Regions from separate parts of the Halioglobus sp. Uisw_031 genome, predicted to be linked through region 4. Evidence: predicted binding sites of a transcription regulator. Region 4 holds the regulator's gene; each other region holds the start of a gene.
The links. The regulator sigma-54, encoded in region 4, starts transcription at its own class of promoters, with help from an activator protein. The targets are predictions, from matches to a motif close to TGGCACANNNNTTGCNNT.
Positions count from the first base shown of each region.

Region 1: the regulator sigma-54 is predicted to act here: its motif matches at 2,178-2,195, upstream of glnL (nitrogen regulation protein NR(II)).
Region 2: the regulator sigma-54 is predicted to act here: its motif matches at 2,612-2,629, upstream of ABXT62_RS10040 (VPLPA-CTERM sorting domain-containing protein).
Region 3: the regulator sigma-54 is predicted to act here: its motif matches at 3,670-3,687, upstream of ABXT62_RS06850 (VPLPA-CTERM sorting domain-containing protein).

Region 1 is NZ_CP159826.1:140,302-145,343, forward strand. It holds gene glnG (nitrogen regulation protein NR(I)) at 1-1,031, opposite strand, end outside; gene glnL (nitrogen regulation protein NR(II)) at 1,024-2,088, opposite strand; gene ABXT62_RS00635 (DUF4124 domain-containing protein) at 2,389-2,934, opposite strand; gene glnA (glutamate--ammonia ligase) at 3,087-4,493, opposite strand.
Region 2 is NZ_CP159826.1:2,205,833-2,210,874, forward strand. It holds gene ABXT62_RS10025 (VOC family protein) at 1-8, opposite strand, end outside; gene ABXT62_RS10030 (calcium:proton antiporter) at 170-1,300, opposite strand; gene ABXT62_RS10035 (DUF5715 family protein) at 1,342-2,265, opposite strand; gene ABXT62_RS10040 (VPLPA-CTERM sorting domain-containing protein) at 2,686-3,057, shown strand; gene ABXT62_RS10045 (MaoC family dehydratase N-terminal domain-containing protein) at 3,495-4,067, shown strand; gene ABXT62_RS10050 (acyl-CoA dehydrogenase family protein) at 4,124-5,042, shown strand, end outside.
Region 3 is NZ_CP159826.1:1,495,340-1,500,381, forward strand. It holds gene ABXT62_RS06830 (GGDEF domain-containing protein) at 1-62, opposite strand, end outside; gene ABXT62_RS06835 (MFS transporter) at 518-1,831, opposite strand; gene ABXT62_RS06840 (hypothetical protein) at 2,123-2,335, opposite strand; gene ABXT62_RS06845 (pyridoxamine 5'-phosphate oxidase family protein) at 2,382-2,828, shown strand; gene ABXT62_RS06850 (VPLPA-CTERM sorting domain-containing protein) at 2,977-3,534, opposite strand; gene ABXT62_RS06855 (thrombospondin type 3 repeat-containing protein) at 4,055-5,042, shown strand, end outside.
Region 4 is NZ_CP159826.1:817,723-822,764, reverse strand. It holds gene ABXT62_RS03855 (calcium/sodium antiporter) at 1-123, shown strand, start outside; gene ABXT62_RS03850 (KpsF/GutQ family sugar-phosphate isomerase) at 142-1,122, shown strand; gene lptA (lipopolysaccharide transport periplasmic protein LptA) at 1,173-1,814, shown strand; gene lptB (LPS export ABC transporter ATP-binding protein) at 1,792-2,517, shown strand; gene ABXT62_RS03835 (RNA polymerase factor sigma-54) at 2,739-4,250, shown strand; gene hpf (ribosome hibernation-promoting factor, HPF/YfiA family) at 4,324-4,611, shown strand; gene ptsN (PTS IIA-like nitrogen regulatory protein PtsN) at 4,622-5,042, shown strand, end outside.

The DNA of each region.
Region 1 (5,042 bases), 680 kb from region 4:
TCTGGCTGCAGAATCTTTGTTTCCCCGCCCAACTCTTTCGCCGCTTGCTGGAAAAAATATTGCATCAGTCGCGGGATGTCCTCTCGCCGCTCGGCCAGTTTGGGAATATGGATGCGAATCACGTTCAGTCGATGGAACAGATCCTCTCTGAAAGCCCCTTGTTGTACCAGACGCTCCAGATCCTGATGGGTCGCGGCAATAATGCGCACATCGACCTTAACCGATACGCGCCCGCCTACCCGATAGAATTCTCCGTCAGCAAGAACCCGCAACAGTCGGGTCTGGGTATCGGCAGGCATATCTCCGATCTCATCGAGGAACAAGGTGCCGCCATCGGCCTGCTCAAAACGTCCCTCGCGCTTGTCGTTCGCGCCGGTGAAAGCCCCTTTTTCGTGACCAAATAACTCCGATTCCATCAGATCTTTGGGAATAGCCGCCATGTTCAAAGCGATGAAAGGCGAGTTGGTGCGAGGGCTGTGACGATGCAATGCGCGCGCTACTAGCTCCTTGCCGGTACCGGACTCGCCGTTTATTAGCACGGTGATATTGCTGTGCGCCAATCGTCCAATGGCCCGAAAAACCTCCTGCATGGCAGGTGCTTCACCGATAATCTCAGCGAACGGTAGCTCCTCTGGTGTGGGGGTCTTGCTGCGTTTTTCTCGCGCGTGGGCGAGCGCACGCTCGGTAACCGCAACCACCTCGTCTAGGTCGAAGGGTTTGGGAAGGTATTCAAACGCACCCTTTTGGTAGGAGGCAACAGCACTCTCCAGGTCTGAGTGAGCAGTGGTAATGATAACCGGCAGATCGGGGTAGCTTTCGCCGAGGAGAGACAATAGCGTAAGTCCATCTGTTCCGGGCATGCGGATATCGCTGATGATCACATCCGGTTGTTGCGAGGCGATTTCCCGCAGCAGTGCATCTGCATCCTCAAAGCACCTGTTTGCAATGCCTGCCTTGTTGAGGGCACGCTCCAGCACCCAGCGGATCGAACTGTCGTCGTCTGCAATCCAGACTTCTGTGGGGTTAGGCATCGCGTGTATCCATGGGTAAGTAAAAGGTAAATCGGGTTTCCCCGGGGCGGCTATCACATTCAAGTGCGCCCCCGTGAAGAGAAATGATGGACTGGGCAATGGATAACCCTAGACCGGTGCCATCGGCGCGGCCAGTCACCATGGGGGCGAACACGGCAGGCATGAGATCTGCGGGTATTCCCGGGCCGTTATCAATGATGTCTATACGGCAAACCAGCCGATGTAGCTTTGCGCCCACGGTGAACTGCCGCTGTGAGCGACTGCGCAGGATGATCTCGCATTGATCGAGGTTTGGCGCGGCCGCTTGTAGCGCGTTGCGCATGATATTGAGCACCGCTTGAATCAGCTGTGCTCTATCGCAGGGAAACTCGGGCAGGCTAGGGTCATAGTCGCGTTTAATGACGACCTGATTGCCAGACTCGGCCGTAATCAGGTTGCGCACATGTTCCATAATTTCGTGGATATTGAGTGGCTGAACATCCAATTGTCGGTTGGGGCCTAGCAATCGATCGACGAGATCACGCAAGCGGTCAGCCTCGCGGATAATAACGTCTGTGTACTCGGCTAACGCCGCGTTGGGTAATTCCTTGGCCAGCAACTGGGCTGCTCCGCGCACGCCGCCTAATGGGTTTTTGATTTCATGGGCCAGACCACGAATGATCGCTCGGCTGGTTTCCTGGGCGTGTTGTGCGCTCTCATCCCTGCTGATTTTCAGTAAACGGTCAACGGCCGTCAGCTCAACCACCAATCTGAATGGGCCTTCACCATCGACAATAGGCGTGATGATGATATCGACACGCACTTCCTGTCCAGAGACTAATACCAGAGAAACACCGCGGCTGGCCTGTGGGGTATTATTGGATAGCGCCTGTTTCAGCTTCTGCAGCCAGTCTGCGGAGTGCAATATCAGGCTCCCGGCGTGTTGCCCAATACAGCGCGCCTCTGATGTTTCCAGCAAGGCCTGTCCGGCGGCGTTGAGCGCGACGATCTGTAGATTCGCGTCCAGCGCTACGATACCCGTACTGATACTGTCCAGTAGTTCCCGAATGTGTCTCATCCTTGCCTCACGGTTGGGTCGGCTCTCGCTTGTTCAAGTGGTCAACGCTGACGCGGAAGTCTTTGCGCGTTCCCCCTCTCTCTACCGTGCTAGCAAAAATTGGGCCAGAATGACGCAGCAGTGGGTGAAAAGGGAGTAAATGTCCGAGTATTGTGCCGGCAGTAAAGGTAAGCGCTCATATCGGTGGTGTAGTGAGCGATTTAGACGCCTGAGAATTATTCGGGTAGGTATCGAGAAACGCCTGCCGGGCACTTTACGCACCATAATGGTGCGCTTATGGTCAGGCGCTGTCCAGCACTTTCACTTTTTGTTACGGTTCCGCCTAATGCTAGAAATTCGAACGACAAAAACGCGCACGGCGGGCGAGATGGCTAATATCGCCCCGGAGCCGTCAATGACTGCCGCAGTAAGATCCTGCTGGCCGGGAAAGACATTGGTGAGCTCCCATGTGGTCGCGCGCTGCGGCTCACCCTGGGGCGTGCCGTTGATGAATAACTGCAGGCGCTCACTCACTCCCAGCTCAGCGCTGACAATGGTGCTGACGGAGAAGTTACCGGGCCCTGCGGGTATGGTGGTTTCGTTAGCCGGCGCTGAGATAGACACAGAGTAAGCCGGAGTCTCCCGCTGCTCTTTTCCTGCGGTATTGTCCGGTACAGGGATAAACAGCGCCTGTGGAGCTGGCGTGGTGTTGATCTGCGGGATGTCGACTTGTTGTGAAGGACTGCTATCGGGCGGCGGTGTGTCTGTGAATACGGCATTCCCGCGCGCGTCCGTTGTGCGGTAAATGGTGTCGGCAACACCGCACATGGGCATTAGCAGCAGGAGGGCAAAGAGAAATTGGGGCATGAATATCGCCTTACAGGATTCCTAACGTCTTTACCGTAGCAGAAATCTTAAGCCCAGCAGAGGTTTTATCGGCATAAATTGTGATTCCGAGCGCCATAATCAGGCAAAAAAAAGCCCGCCGAAGCGGGCCTATTCCGTGTGCCGGTTAGGCGTTATACGGAGTAATACATTTCGAACTCGATAGGGTGAGTCGTCATGTTGAGGCGCTGGATTTCGCCTTCCTTGAGCTCAATGAATGCATCGATCATGTCGTCGGAGAACACACCACCTTTGGTCAGGAATTCACGGTCAGCATCGAGTGCCGCCAAGGCCATTTCAAAGCTGGAGGCAACAGTCGGAATAGCCTTTGCCTCTTCGGCGGGCAGGTCGTAAAGATCTTTGTCGGCAGGGTCGCCGGGGTGGATCTTATTCTGGATGCCGTCCAGGCCAGCCATCAACATAGCGGCGAATGCCAGATAAGGGTTGGCGGTTGGATCCGGGAAGCGGATTTCAATGCGCTTGCCCTTGGGGTTGGCTTCGTACGGGATGCGGATAGACGCGGAGCGGTTGCGGGCCGAGTAGGCCAGCATTACCGGAGCTTCGAAGCCAGGCACCAGACGTTTGTAGGAGTTCGTAGACGCGTTCGCGAAAGCATTCAGTGCGCGCGCATGCTTGATGATACCTCCAATGTAAAACAAGGCAGTCTCTGACAGGCCAGCATAGCCGTCGCCAGCAAAGATGTTTTCACCGTCCTTGCCGATGGATTGATGCACATGCATGCCGGAACCATTATCACCGACAATTGGCTTGGGCATAAAGGTGGCTGTTTTGCCGTAGGCGTGAGCCACATTATGCACGCAATATTTCAGCACTTGCACTTCATCGGCCTTTTTCACCAGCGTGCTGAACCGCACACCGATTTCACATTGTCCTGCAGTAGCCACTTCGTGGTGATGCACTTCGATATCCAGCCCCATTTGCTCCATGGCGGTACACATGGCGCCACGAATATCGTGCAGGGAGTCGACCGGTGGCACGGGGAAATAGCCTCCTTTAACGCCTGGACGGTGGCCAGTATTGCCTTCCTCAAAATTGTGGTTGGAGCACCAGGCCGCTTCTTCTGAGTGGATTTTGACACTGCAGCCGCTCATGTCGACATGCCACTTGATGTCATCGAAAACGAAGAACTCTGGTTCAGGGCCAAAGAAAGCGGTATCGCCGATACCGGTGGACGTCAGATAGTCTTCTGCGCGCTTGGCAACGGAGCGTGGATCGCGGTCGTAGCCCAGCATAGTGGTAGGCTCAGCGACGTTACAGCGCAAGATTACGGTGGCATCGTCGGTGAAGGGATCCAGCACCGATGTGCTGTCGTCAGGCATTAGCACCATGTCAGAATCGTTTATGCCTTTCCAGCCGGCGATAGACGAGCCATCAAACATCTTGCCCCCATCGAAGAAGTCCTCAGACACTTCCTTGGAAGGAACGGTCACGTGCTGCTCCTTGCCGTGGGTGTCAGTGAAGCGCAGGTCTACCCAGCGGACTTCGTTTTCTGTGATGAGTTTCAGGGTTTGCTTTGACATCTTGTTTTCTCCATAGGGTAGTAATTGATTCGGCCTTGCCGATAGCGTTTTTTCTTGACGCCAGACAAGCCGGTTGCACAGGTAGCATCAGCAGTCTTAACAGAAGCAAGAGCCATGCCATAAAGGGTGCTTGAGGTAACGCACTGAAATCTAAAGAATTTATATCACCCACCACACTAACAAAGCCAATATGCACCATAAAAAAGCGTTTTTCGCTCTATTTTGGTGCAATTACTAACGCTGCGAACGTGTGATCGCTTCACAAGGTGGTCGGAGCGAAGCCAGTAAAATACCAGCTCCGAACAGAGGGAATGTTTATGGCCTCTATACAATTCGTTGTCAAGTATTTCTCTGAAATGATGATGAAAAGAGCCTGTTGTGCCTTTAACGGTGCAAATTGATACGCAAGCATGCAGCATCAATAAGGCTCAATATTGTAGGGTGACGCTGGTAAAGCGCCGCAACACCACCCCCCGCGGTTGACCCTACTAGCACTACATTAGTATACAAATCACACAAGTCCTAGCATGCAGTTGCTTTGCTATGGGT
Region 2 (5,042 bases), 1.4 Mb from region 4:
GCAGACATACAATACTTCCCTCGATTCTGTGTTTTACCTAGAGGACGATTCCTGTTGGTCGTTCGTCGTATTTACCGCAAACCCCCCTCATTGGCGCGGAGGCAAGCACCATGCTGTGCCAGCACAGACTGAGCGGTTGCAGGATTCGCACAATACCTTAAACGCTGAATCAATCAAACAACATAGTTATGTAGGCCACAAAAAGGACCAGATGAACAACGCCGTGAATAACATTTGTCTTCTCGCTAGAGAACGTCACCACCGACACCAGAATTGTGGTGAGAAGTAATACGCTGTCGACAGGGTCTAGGCCGAGAATAACTTTGTTGCCCGTTGTCAAACTAATCATCATGATGACCGGCACAGTCAAGCCGATGGTAGCAACGGCTGAGCCAAGGCAAATGTTAATTGAGCGCTGCACTCGATTATCAACCGCCGATTTAAGCGCCGCCAACCCCTCTGGCGCCAGCACAAGAAGTGCGATGATAACGCCCCCAAGTGCGACTGGCGCGCTAAACACCATCACCTGGTAGTCAATAATTTTTGCCATACTCTTAGACAGTAGAACAATCGGCAGCATGTTGGCGAGAAGAAACACGACATGGAAACCGACCGACCTCACTACAATATCACCATGATCGTGGACATCCTCAGCTGACTCTCCCGGGCCAACAAAGAACCCTCGGTGACGAAGCGTCTGCATGATTAGGAAGGCGCCGTAAAGCCCCGCTGATGCGGCTAGGGCAAACACCATCTGCGCAACGGAGTATGTGCCCAGCGCACTGGATACCGTAAAGTTAGGAAGAATCAGGCTGAGGACGGCCAGTGGTATCAATACCACGAGAAAGGTATTGGCGCCCTGCAGGTTATGCGCCTGCTCCACATGAGGAAGCCCGCCAAACAGTAACGAGAGTCCGACGAGTCCATTGAGGGCTATCATTAAAACAGCGAACATCATGTCCCTGCCCAGCCCCGGGTTCTGATCCCCGTTAAGCATAACGGCCGAGATCATAACTACCTCGATACTAATCACCGAAAGCGTCAGAATAAGCGTGCCGTAAGGTTCGCCCAGTTTGACCGCCAAACAATCGGCATGGTGTACAACGCCAAACGACAACCACAGCATGACCGGAAACAGCCAACCGAATAATAACAACGGGGTAGTCCAACCCGACAGTTGGGACAGCCATCCGCCACCCAGCACTAGGAATATGACCAGCGTGATCAGGCCTACAATAAGTCCTGACTCCCGCCTGATAATTTCCACCGGGGCGTAAGGCTGCGATTTTTCCATTGTCATATAGGCCGATTTCCAGTCTAACGACGGTGAAAGCGCTATTTCTAGCCCTTAGAAATTTTCAGCACTTGGCCGATCTTAAGGAAATCATTGATCCGACCGTTTGTTCGGCGCAAGTGTTGAACACTGGTGCCGTAGCGAATAGCAATATCCCAAAGCGTATCACCACGATTAACACGATACGTCATTTCATTGCTCGCGAGACTATCTGGCCTGCCGACATCGCTCGCCACTGAGTTTGTATCCGGTAACTGTAGCTTCTGGCCAATCTTAATCAGATTTGAGCTTAACCCATTTACCGCACGCAGTTGCGCCACACGGACGCCGGTACGGATAGAGATATCCGATAGCGTGTCACCCCGCCGGACTACATAGCCTTGACCATTAGCTCCACCTTGCAGAGATCTAGACATCCCTGCCAACCTTGTTTCATAGCGTTCGACAAATACGGCAACATGGTAATGGGGAGGACGTCGTTCGCGGGTAACATCAATAACGCGATCTTTCTCTAGGGCAAGCAACGTTTTTTGGAGCCAAGAATGACACTTCTGCTCCCTTGGCACTCTCAAATCAATTGCCATGCCCGCTGGATGCACAGATTTTGCAGCAGAGTTGGCTGGCTGGCGATCCTTAGGTCTCAGCAAACTGGTTACGGTGAGCTTCTCGCCACAGGCTCTGTGATATTGCGCGCTGAGACGATCCAAAAATACTTTTGCTCCAGGAACCACATAAGGGAATGAGACGTCATGTAACACCAACTGGTTATCTGCATTCACTCTGACCAGTCGGCCACTGTTGACTAGCCCTCGGACCGAACCTGAATTCTTTACGAAGGTATACCCGTAGGCATGAGCAGCGCGGTATTGATTCTCGATTGACGTCGGAGAACCCTTAAGAGTCTGTGCCTGCGCCAAACTGCCGCCCAGCAACGAAAAAAGCATAAGCGCAGTGGCGATCAGATTTTTCACTTTGTTCCCCCACGTAAACACTGATTCAAATGGTAACGCCAAGCATCTACGACGCGCTTGATCTAAGTTAGAACCCAATACTCCCGTGAATTGTCACGATTGTCCAGTATCTTATTGTATTTATTACTAATAAAATTATTTTAGAGACATCTTAGATAACCTTCTCGGACGTTTCCTGCCTGAACACCAAGGGAAAACTGAAAAAAGCTGCTTTATAAGCGATAAATTTAGCCTAACCTGCTCGCCAATTACTCATTTTCGGTCTATGGTGGAGGACTGGGATGCAATTTTATGCTCTAACTTTTGATTTTAAAGTCGTGAAAGCTTTTGATTGCTTACAGCAAGGCGTCATAGCCATTGCCTTATATGCCCTCCAAATAAAAAAAACAGCGTGCATGAGTCATCGCTGATGAGTCTAAAATGAGCATGAAAGCAGCAAAACATCTCGTCAAAATTATAGCGGCATTCGCATTGATCGTCCTTGGGGCTGTATCCCTCAATGCAGCAGCGGCTGTGATCAATCCCGCGACAGGGGACGCTGAGTTTGGGGGCAGTCTTGCACAGACACGCGGCAACGTGATGGACATTGATATACGTGTTGACGAGCCGACTGCTGAAGGAAGACTGGCGAATGAGGGCTCTGCGAGTGACTCAGATCTACTTGGGCAAGTGCTCGATTCTGATATTGTCAGTACATCGGTAGTTCCGCTTCCCGCAGCAGCATGGATGTTTGGAGCTGCGCTGTTCGGATTATTGAGCATCGCCAGGCGCAGGCAGACAAACAAATCTTGAAGTACACGTGTCGCGAAGGTGGCGGCAGGATTGGCATCCTAACTTGATTATATAATCCTCATCTAAACAACATATCGTCTTTCTGATTGTCTTCGTCTGTATAGTCTCCTGTGACGGGTTAAAGATGCCGACGTTTACGACACTCCCGACGTTACCGCGAACCATGCGGCCCGTAAAGTCTACCAATCGCGGCTCTGCGCGCCTACTCTAGCTCGAACTCGGAGGCTCCCAGTGGCGGCCTAGTTATGATGAAAACCGTGTAACCCTGTTGCAGGCCGGCGGTTGTCCTGATATATTTTTTAAGGTTGGAACCTACCCTCTTACCACCTTATACATTGAAGGCGTGAACATTTAACAACCCGCAGTAGTAAGCATTGCGTGATGTCCGTGTAGAAATCATGGCGGACGGCGCAAGTAAATTGTTCGGAGAAAACAAGTTGAGCAGACCAGTGGAATCTCTTAGCGAAGCAGAACTCTATGAAATTGCAGCTCTCGAAGAAAAATTGCGATCGTGCGTGGGCGCCAAAGCGGGCCCTTTTCTAGCCTGGGACAGCGTTAATCGTGCAATGATTCGCCATTGGTGCGAAGCGATGGGAGACAATAACCCCGCGTATAGTGATCCTGCTGTGGCGGCCGTTATGGGTACGCCAGCGGGCGCCGTAATCGCCCCGCCCACAATGATGCAGGCATGGACGATGACAGGATTTGGCGGACAGCATCCTCCGGGGTCTGATACACGTGAGCAAAATCCTGCCATGCGACACTTTGCAGAACATGGTTACCTAGCGGTAGTTGCAACCAACTGCGAACAAGAGTATGCGCAGCCGATTTGTGAAGGCGATAAGCTTAGCGGCTACTCAACGATTGAGTTTGTCTCCGAGCGCAAGACAACCGCATTGGGCGTGGGCTATTTTGTCACCCAACTTACTGAATATAGAAATCAACACGATGAGGTGGTTGGCACCATGCGTTTCCGCATCTTGAAATATAAACCTCTTTTGCCGCTTTAGAACCACTCGAACGACCGCCAACTGAAGAAAGCAGATTATAACAGAGCACAGGCCTTATGGATTTTAAAAAAACAGAAACGCACCATTCGATGGAAGCACTATCCCAAAATATTTTTCGTGACCAGGTATCTGACGCTTATCACAAGTTAGATCAAGCCAGGACTGAAGGCTTCGATGCTGATCTTTGGCGTGTGCTGGCTGACGCAGGACTGCTCGGCGCTATTGTCGGCGAGGATTTCGGCGGTAGCGGTTTGAACTTTTTAGAGGCCAGTACGTTACTTGAAGCCCAAGGCGCTGTACTGGCAAAGCTTCCACTTTGGCAGAGTATTGTTGCCGCGCAGGCGATAGAAAAATTTGGATCAATGCAGAACAAACAGTCGCTTCTGCCTGCTTTTTCTGCGGGTGACTCACACCTTACAATTGCTGTCGCTGAAGCTACAGGAAATGGGCTAAACAGCATACTCTCTCTTAACGATGATAAAGTATCAGGCTGCGTGAATAACGTCGCATTTGCAAAAGATGCAGCAGCAATTCTATTACCTTTGAAAACTGAGCGTGGTCATGTACTTTACCTGCTAGACCTGAATCAAGACATCGTAACGGTCGCACTACAGATCGCCAGCAATAACGAGTCACATTATCAGTTAACTTTTCATGACATGTCGATTGATCCAAGACGAATCATTGGGCCCTCTTCAAGCTTGGATATGCTGGAGTGGGTGCTACAGCGAAGTTATGTCGCAATAGCCACTTTACAATTAGGTGTGGTTGAAGAAGCGATTAAGCGCACCGCCCTTTACGTAAGTGAACGCCATCAATTTAATAAGCCGCTAGCCAGCTTTCAGGCCGTTAGTCATCGAGCTGCCAATGGTTATATAGACTACTCATCCCTACGCGCTTGTGTTTGGCTTGCAGCATATAAAATCAGTAGCGGCCAAGACGCAACCACCGAATCGCGCACAGCAAAGTGGTGGG
Region 3 (5,042 bases), 680 kb from region 4:
AAAACAACCCAAATCAGCGTCACAAGCAACTTTTTTCGATCCGTTCCGCTTGTGTTATTCATATATGCTCGAGGTTGAACCTTATTTGATGTCTTGCCCACGTACTCAATGGGATGCAAGTGTCGTTCATGAGTGGGTCAGTATTGATATCGTAAAATGACGAGTCAATCGCATAACAAAAAATGAGACACGTCTATCAATACTCTGCAATCTGAGACCGATCTGCCAGTAAAAAGTTCCCAGCTGTCTCTCATCATGAGCGGACTGCAATCAGCGTGAGGGGGGCGGTTGCATGGATATCGCGGCCCATGTTCACGGGCCTGATGGTACAGCTCAACCTTTGACAGCGGAATAGGGAAAACCCTACGATTGAATCTTAATCCCACTGGAACTGTGTTGACGGGTGTGCCGCGAGCTTCTTTTTTTCGGTCAGATTGTATGGCTGCATCAAACATGCATCACAATATTTTTTGAGCTAGAAAGGCGCTTATAGAGGTGTTACAGAGGCTATGACCGCTCAATGTGCAATAGGGGCCTTGTCTTCGCGGGGTGTGGTTTCTCGGACGAAGAATGTAATCACCGTACCGACAATCATCAGGGCTACGACAAGGCCATAACCTCTGAGTTCTTGCACGGCAGATGGCAATCCAGTTCTGGCGACGCCAATGTCGGCAAGAAAGCCAACGCTCGGTTGTGCTACAACGGGCAAAAGCATTACTACGAAATTGACAAACGCCAGTTTCATCCCGCGGTTGTGTCGTGCTGCATTGTCAGCCGTCATCACGAAGGATAGCGCCTGACCTCCAGTGGTGAAGCCGAGCATGCCCAGTAGTATGACGGTGAACCATGTGGGTTGGATGCTGGCGAACATGATCAATGAAGCAATAATTGTCGAGGCAATGGCGCAGCCCAAGTAGAGAATCTTTCTGCGTCCAAGGCGGTCGGCAAGGTATCCGAAGCCTACGCCACCCACAGCGAATCCGATGAAGACACAGGTCGTAGCAAGGCTTGCTCCTTTGATTGAGAGTCCAGATTCGATCTGTAAGAACGCATCGCCCCAGAGATCGCCGATGACAGAGATGGGGAGATACAGTCCTGCTGACGATAGGGCAATCAGCCAAAGTTGGCGGTCCTTGGCAATGTTCATAATAGTGGTGAGAATCGGTACAGGCAAATCCGGGTTGTAGCCGTCCTCCCTCATTAGTTCAATAAACCATGAAGGTCGGCGCGGCAACAAAAACCACAGCATGATGGCGATCCCGAAGCCTGCGATCGCGCAGGTTAACACTGGCGCACGCCAGCCAAAGGATTCAGCCATGACACTGAGAGGGTATTGTGCCGTTGAGGCGCCTAGAGTGCCCATAGCGACGGTTAAGCCCGGAATGATGCCGTGGCGGTGCGGAGGGAACCAAACCATCGCCAGATAGATAACGCCCAAGTACGCGACTGCGCTGCCCAATCCCTGCAGGAACCGCCCGATACCCATGGCTACGATGCTGTCGGAAGAGGCGAGAATGAGGCATCCCAGCGCAACGAAAATTGCCGCAGGAGCGACGACGAATCGCGTTCCAAAACGGTCTAATAGTCGGCCAACGACGAGTTGTGCCGGAGCATAGGCGAGAAAATACATGCTCATAGACAGGCCGAATGCGCCCTCGCTCGCGCCGGTAACCTCGAGAATATCTTTCTTAAGCACGCCAGGGGCAACTCGAGCAAAAAACTCGTAAAAGTAGAAAAGCGCCGCTACTAGGAAAAAAAGCCAGGGGCGTATCCCGCTGCGAGCGGCCTGGGCCTCGTTGCGAACGGCATTGCTAACCTGATGGTCGGTCATCGTGACGTGGAGCCGGTATTGCGCAATAAGCGCGAGGAAAGTGCACAATCGCAGCCAAAAATATGTTTCGGTAGACAGGTTGTCAATTCATGCAACATCGGTGATGACCTTTCCTCATGAGCACCTCTCTAAAAAGCAATTGACGCTATCGACGGCACATATTCTATGCCAGTACGACTGCGAAGAAATCGTCATGCTGTATTGCGTGATTCGATTTCTTTATTATCGATAAGAACCTCACAACTCTCAGTATAAGAAGTATTAACGGGTTGTCGAGGGTAATTTTTTCTCCTAATCCAGTGGCTCGGGGGAAAAGCTTATTTTGCCCTTAGCGATAATGGTTGATGCATCATCACCTGGGTCGACATTGGTAATAGTCATTACGGCATCAGTCTGCCGTTTTTCTAGGGTTAGTCCTTCGTCGGCTTCATGACGTGCGTTAAAAGAAGTGTGTGCAAATGCCAGTGGCGCAAAAGCTATAAGAATTTTTATTTCAATTCCCAAGTACCGTTTATACTTTTTATACTGGGCATATTTGTTAAGCTAGGGTATGTCCGACATTAACCCCGCTATCCGCCGTGTTCGCTCTCTTGCTGAAAGTGAAATCACGACGTTACTGAGCAACCTTGCCAGCCCTGTGCGGCTGGCATCGCAGTCGCCGAACGGCTTCCCGCTGATTTCCACACTGTGGGCTATCTACGAAGACGGTATTTTTTGGTGTATCACGCAACACCGCACGTTGTTGCGCCGCAATCTGGCGGCCAACCCGCGCTGCGCGTTTGAGATCGCGCTCGACGGTCAGCGCTTTAAGCTGTTGCGTGGCCAGGGGCTTGCATCGCTCGATCTCGCAGACGGTGGACGTATGACCGAATGCATAATCAACCGTTATTTAACCGATCCGAACGGACCGATTGCTACCGGCATGCGCAAGCAGGTCCTCACTGAATATGCCATTGCTATCCGGCCGCGGTGGGTGCGCGGGCAGGGCACGCGATGAAGATTGAGGGGGTTCTAGCCGTGCTCTGAAGAGGTCTAATGTCTGGGCATCTTGCTGGATGGCAACTCGATCACCAACGCGAATACAGTCTCGGCAATCACAGGCAATAAAAAGCCCCGACATGCGGGGCTGTAGACAAGGGCTACGTCTACGCTTTTTTGCGTCGAGCTATCCCAAATAATCCGAGTATCGCTGAACCGAACAGCCAAGCTGCGGCGGGGATAGGCACTGCTGATGGGGGCTCAACCAAAACGTTAATCTCTCCTGTTGCAGCGCTGTCGTCCTGATACCACCATGCTGCATATTTATCGACCTCTGCTTCGGCATAGACATCATAGCTAGTGCCAATGGCCAACCAAGAAACATCGAATGTACGATTGACTGCTTTAGCTGCCTCTTCTGCACTGGTAACCGCGAAATTGAAGGCCCACAACTCAGTATCCGAGAAATACCCGTCATTGTCATAGACCCACAATTCGACCTCATCACCTGCGTTCAGGACATGGTCGACTTCTGTGATAGCAACGGTTAGGGTCCCCCAGACAGCATCGAGACCTTCAGTAATGGTATCGGATATAGTCAGCGTAATCGTCAGATCATCATCAGTGTCACTGACAGTGGCTGCCTGTGCCGACACAGCAAGTAAAGAACACAATAGGGTCGCTGCAATAGCCAAGCCAAAATTTCGTAATTTGAATCTATTCATAGTGGAGACTCCACGTGATTAATTCTTCTTATATATTTAGCCCTTCGGGTTTTCACTCAACGGTTGAGAGAACGCTCAAAATGCTCAAGTTGTACCCAAATGTCACAACCGACTAGTGAATACGTAATTGATGTAACTGCAAATGACATGCCAAATAATAGAAAATGTAATGTTTTCAATGATTAAAGCCAATATGGCCTTTTCGCAATACGCCCAAGTGTAAAATATCCTGACACGTAAAGCGGGTCAGGAGAGCAACGCCTTGGAAGGTTTTCTAGGGTAAGTGAAGCATTAGTACTCTCAAGCCACTGAATTATATGTATTATTTTGAATTCGAGGGGGCACTCGTATCGCTTCTCATGCGACCGTTTCGAGTGTAAAATATCTTTACACCGTCATTGCCAAGAGCAGCCGGCCGATAGTATCGTGATCAGGCGTATACAGGGTTGACCATGCATTAAATGGGCCGCGCTTGGATGCGGCGGGAAATAAAGAAAATAAAGAAAATAAAGGAAATACCATGCCAGCCACAAAAGCCACAAAAGCTAATGTTAGGAGCATAATGACCCTGATGCGTCGATCTGCGACGTGTTTCGTGTTGCTGTTCAGCGCGATATTGACAGTGGTGCCGACGATGGCCGTGGCGGCGGTGGATTTCATCACCTTCGAGGCTGGCCCGGTCAGGCCGGTGGCACTGACCCCCGACGGTAACACACTGCTGGCGGTCAACACGCCAGACAACCACCTTGAAATCTTCTCTATCACGGACGGAGCGCTGACCAAAACCGCATCGGTGCCTGTAGGTATGGAGCCGGTTTCCGTGGTGGCGCGTAACAATAGCGAAGTATGGGTTGTCAATTTTCTTTCCGACAGTGTGAGCATTGTTGATCTTACCGTCAACCCACCGCAAGTCGTGCGCACACTGCTGGTAGGCGATGAGCCACGAGATATTCAGTTTGCCGGCACAGGCGACATTGACCGAGCATTTATTGCCACTTCACACAGAGGCCAGCACCGTGAGCATCCCTCAATTGCTACTGTGCCGGGTGCGGGTGATCCCGGACTTCTCACCCCGAGTATAGGGCGTCTAGACGTTTGGGTGTTTGACGCTAACAATCCAGGTCCGTCAGTCGGTGGGAACCCCATCGAAATACTCAGTTTTTATTCAGATAGTCCCCGGCCGCTAGTGGTAACGCCGGATCGGACTACCGTCTACGTCGCGGCTTTTTTCTCCGGCAACCAGACCGCCGTTGTCGGCGCAGGTCAGGTTCAGAGCAATGCACCGGGGCCGAGCACCGACGCAGATGGTGTGCCGCGTCCTTCTGTTGGCGCTATCGTAAACTTTAATGGCTCGGCGTGGCTTGATGCCGATGGGACGGATTGGAGTAGTTTTGTCAATTACGATCTTCCCGATTTAGACGTATTCGCTTTCAACGCCAACACCTTAGATACCGTTGCGGAATATAAAAGTGTCGGCACCTTAAATTTTAATATGGCCATTAACCCTG
Region 4 (5,042 bases):
GCGATTTTTGTCAGCGCCAAACGCGGTAAATCAGCGCCCAAACGCGCTTATATCGGACGAATCATGGGCACAGTGTTAGTCTCTTCCTACGCACTGTATTATTATTTTCTGCTTTCAACCTAGTCAACTGAGGCAAATTCTATGCCGGAGCAAAGCTCCATTAGTCACTCCACATCCGCGCGCCGCACCATCCGCATGGAGGCCGCTGCAGTCGCCTCTCTGGAGGAGCGTATCGGGGCTGAATTCAATGCAGCGTGTGCACTCTTGCTGCAGGTTCGGGGTCGAATCATTGTCACTGGCATGGGGAAATCAGGCCACATTGCTCGCAAGATAGCGGCAACACTGGCCAGCACTGGATCCCCCGCTTTTTTTGTCCATCCCGGAGAGGCGAGTCATGGCGACATGGGCATGATCACCTCAGAGGACGCCGTTATCGCTCTATCCAACAGCGGCGCGGTACCCGAAGTTCTCACCCTGCTTCCTCACCTCAAGAGACTGGGCATTCCTCTTGTGAGTATGACCGGTAACGCGCAGTCTGCACTGGGGAAATCCTCTGATGTCCACCTCAATACAGGCGTAGAAATCGAGGCCTGCCCCCTTGATCTAGCACCAACATCCAGCACCACGACAGCACTGGTAATGGGAGATGCACTGGCCATCGCTTTACTAGAGGCCCGCGGTTTTACCGCGGACGACTTTGCTTTCTCGCATCCGGGAGGGACCTTGGGCAAACAACTCCTACTCAAAGTGCAAGACATCATGAAATCTGGCGATGATATTCCCCGGGTGACTGAAAATGTCAAACTGGCCGAGGCGTTATTAGAAATCAGCGATAAAGGCATGGGCATGACGACGGTGATCGATAAAGTGGGTAAACTGGTCGGCGTGTTTACCGATGGTGATTTACGTCGTACTCTGGACGCACGCTTGGATATCAACGAGACTCGAATCGGGCAGTTAATAGGTTCCAACGCCAAGACGATAGACCCCGGCATGTTGGCTGCCGCAGCCTTGCATATCATGGAAGAAAATGAGATCAGTTCCCTTGTTGTGCTCAATGACGCGGGCGCCCTCGCCGGCGTCGTTCACCTCAAAGATCTGCTGCATGCAGGGATCGTTTAATGCCTGATCGCTTCAATCAACCCACCCCAGACTCACTCTGGAGACTCTCTATGCCTCACCGCGGCCCTGACAAATACGCTCGAACGTTGAAATCGGGCATCTGGCTTCTCGTACTGCTCGCGAGCTTTCAGACAGTCGTCACCCATGCCCTACCGAGTGATGGTGACCAACCCATTCACCTCACTGCAGACAAGGCCCTGCGTGATGACAAAAAGGGGGTGACGATCTATACCGGCAATGTGCAAATGAAGCAGGGCAGCATGGAGCTAGAGGCCGACACACTGACCATTTATCACACATCCGACGATCCCAGCGAGATAGTGGCCGAAGGAAATCCCGCCAAAATGCGTCAACTGCCAGAGTTGGGCAAGGGGGTGGTTCACGCTCATGCTGATGTGATCAAGTATTTCAAAAACGAGGACCGGGTGCACCTGCAAACAAACGCCCATATCGAACAGGACGGATCTGTTGTGGACGGGGATTCCATTGATTACTTAATGAAGAAGCAATTAATCACTGCGCAGTCCGATCAAACGCGCACAGGTAACAAGGTTGTGGTCGTCATTCCGCCCAGCGTGCAAACCACGGAAGACAAAAAAACGCCAGAGGAACAGCCATCAGCGGAAATGTCCGCTCCACCGGCAACAGAGCAATTAGAAGAGAGCGGCAGTGGCAGAACTACGAGCGAATAACCTGGCCAAGGCTTACCGCGGAAGGGAAGTGATACACGATGTCTCACTATCGTTAGACAGTGGACAGATCGTAGGCCTTCTAGGACCGAACGGTGCGGGTAAAACCACTTGCTTTTACATGATCATCGGAATCATCTCTGCTGACCGAGGCGATATTAGTATAGATGGCATGGATATCACCTCACTCACCATGCATGAGCGGGCACGTCGCGGCATCGGCTATCTGCCGCAGGAGGCCTCGATATTCAGACGACTCACTGTAGGCGACAACATTTTGGCTATACTGGAAACGCGTTCGGATCTCGACAAAAAGCAACGCTTGGCTCGAAGGGATGAATTGCTGGAGGAATTTCATGTCCAACATCTGCGCGAAAGTCTCGGTCAATCCCTGTCAGGTGGCGAGCGGCGACGCATTGAAATTGCCCGTGCGCTGGCCACAGAGCCCGATTTTATTATGCTTGATGAGCCTTTCGCAGGTGTAGACCCTATCTCAGTCATCGATATCAAAGAGATTATTAATCACCTGCGTGACAGAGGTATCGGTGTCCTTATCACCGACCACAACGTGCGTGACACGCTGGATATCTGTGAAAAAGCTTATATCGTTGGCGAGGGTTGCATCATCGCCTCTGGGACGCCTGAAGACGTGCTAAACAATGAACACGTCCGCAAAGTCTATCTGGGAGAACAGTTCCGCATGTAGCCGCTGCGGAACTCCAACACCGACTCACAGTTCCCATAACGTCTTGTCGTAGAACCAGACTGCGGCCACTGCGCCCAAAAATCGTGCTCCATGAATCAAAAAACAAGCAATTATCGGGCCAACTAGTTGCCACGCAACGGCGGCCAGCGCTACACTGGGAGCCTTAGCCTTTACCATACAGACTGATAGGCCCGCAAAATAAGGGTGCTAGAGACCTTCTAATGAAGCAGTCACTACAACTAAAACTGAGCCAACAGCTGAGGATAACTCCGCAGCTGCAGCAAGCCATCCGCTTATTGCAGCTGTCTACCCTGGATCTGCAGCAAGAGATACAGCAGGCTCTGGATAGCAACCCACTTTTAGAGGAGTCTGAGTCTGAGGATGATCTGTTTGATCTCGAGGATGATCAACCACAGGAATCGAGCGCCGAAGGAAGTGACGGCCCCCTGCAGAACCTGGAGCACACAGCCAACGACAATCAGAACGAGAGGTCGGACTGGGAGACACATGAACTAACGACCATGCCTGATGAGCTGCCCGTTGACGTGCAATGGGAGGACCTGCTGCCGTCTTCTTCGGCTCCCGCTCAGTCGCCACAAGACGATGAGGGTTTCGATGACGACATAGCCGGACGCAAAGTCGCCAGTGAATCACTGCGCGAACAACTACTGTGGCAACTTAGCCTCACGAGACTATCTGACACTGACCGCCTAATTGCCCTGTGCATTATTGACGCTACGGATGACAATGGGCGCCTCACATTGAGCGTGGAAGACATCTACGATTCCTTGACTCACGATCTGGATATCGACATTGAAGAGGTGGTTGCCGTCCTTCACCGCCTGCAACAATTTGAACCTTCCGGCATATGCGCTAGCGGCCTTCAGGAGTGCCTGCAAATTCAGCTAAACCAGTTGCCGCCTGCCACTGCCTGGTTGCCACAGGCCAAACAGATAGTGAATCGCTATCTGGACCAACTAGCCGCCACAGACTACGAACAGATTCAGCGGCGCATGCGACTCGAGGAGCAAGAACTCAAAGCGGTGCTCGCTCTCATTCAATCGCTGGACCCCAACCCCGGGCACACAGCAGTGCCAAAGGATATTGAGTACGTTGTGCCAGATGTCTATGTCAGCAAAAAGAATGGCCGCTGGCTGGTCGGACTCAACCCGGACATCATCCCCAAGCTGCGCATCAATACCCACTACGCTAATTTAGTGACGCGGGGTGATACCAGTGTAGACAACACCTATTTACGGGATAATCTGCAAGAAGCACGTTGGTTCCTTAAAAGCCTGCAAAGCCGCAATGAAACACTCATTAAGGTTGCTAGCAAAATTGTTGAACGCCAGCGAAATTTTCTTGAGTATGGCACGGAGGCCATGAAGCCCTTGGTGCTGCACGATATAGCCGAGGCCATCGAAATGCACGAGTCTACTATCTCTAGAGCTACCACCAACAAGTACATGCATACCCCACGGGGTATTTTTGAGCTGAAATATTTCTTCTCCAGCCATGTGGCGACGTCTTCAGGTGGCGAATGTTCATCAACAGCCATTCAGGCTCTAATGAAAAAACTAGTCGCGGCAGAAAATCCACGTAAACCGCTGAGCGATAACAAAATTACGCTATTGATGCATGCACAGGGCATTGAAGTTGCTCGTCGAACTATCACCAAGTACCGAGAAAAACTGTTTATCGCTCCATCCAACGAGCGTAAACGGTTAGTCTAGACTGAAAGTATTCTTATCTGGCAACGCTTAGTTGCGTCGCCAATGTCAACCCCACAAAGCGGAGCAGCACTATATGCAACTGACAATCACTGGTCATCATCTCGAAATAACCACCCCTCTGAGGGAGTACGTGGAGAACAAATTCGAGCGCCTGCAGCGTCATTTTGACCAGACCACGAAGACCCATGTCATTCTCACTATCGAGAAAATGGTGCAAAAAGCTGAGGCCACTATACACATAGCGGGTGGCGACCTGTTCGCTCATGCGGATTCGGATGACATGTATGCCGCCATCGATGCTCTAGCTGACAAGCTGGATCGTCAATTGATCAAACACAAGCAAAAACACCGAGGACACTAAAGACGAAGCTATGCACCTTTTAAGCCAAATACTAACGCCAGAGCGCACCGTCTGTCACGCACATGGACCCAGCAAGAAAAGACTGTTTGAAACGATAGCGGAATTAGTGTGTGCAAATGAACCTTTGCTGCACTACGACAACATCCTAAACCATCTTATCACGCGGGAAAAACTGGGCAGCACGGGCTTGGGTCAGGGCATCGCAATACCGCATTGCCGTGTCGGTAATTGTACTCAGCCATTAGGCGCCCTGCTCTCACTGGAAAAACCGATCCCCTTTGATGCGCCGGATGATCAGCCAGTAGACCTGCTATTCGTGCTGCTCGTGCCAGAAGAAGCTCGTCAGCAGCATCTAGATATACTCGCAAATATCGCACGCTTATTTAATCAGCAGCAATTCTGTGGACGGTTGCGCGCCGCCAGAGATAGCA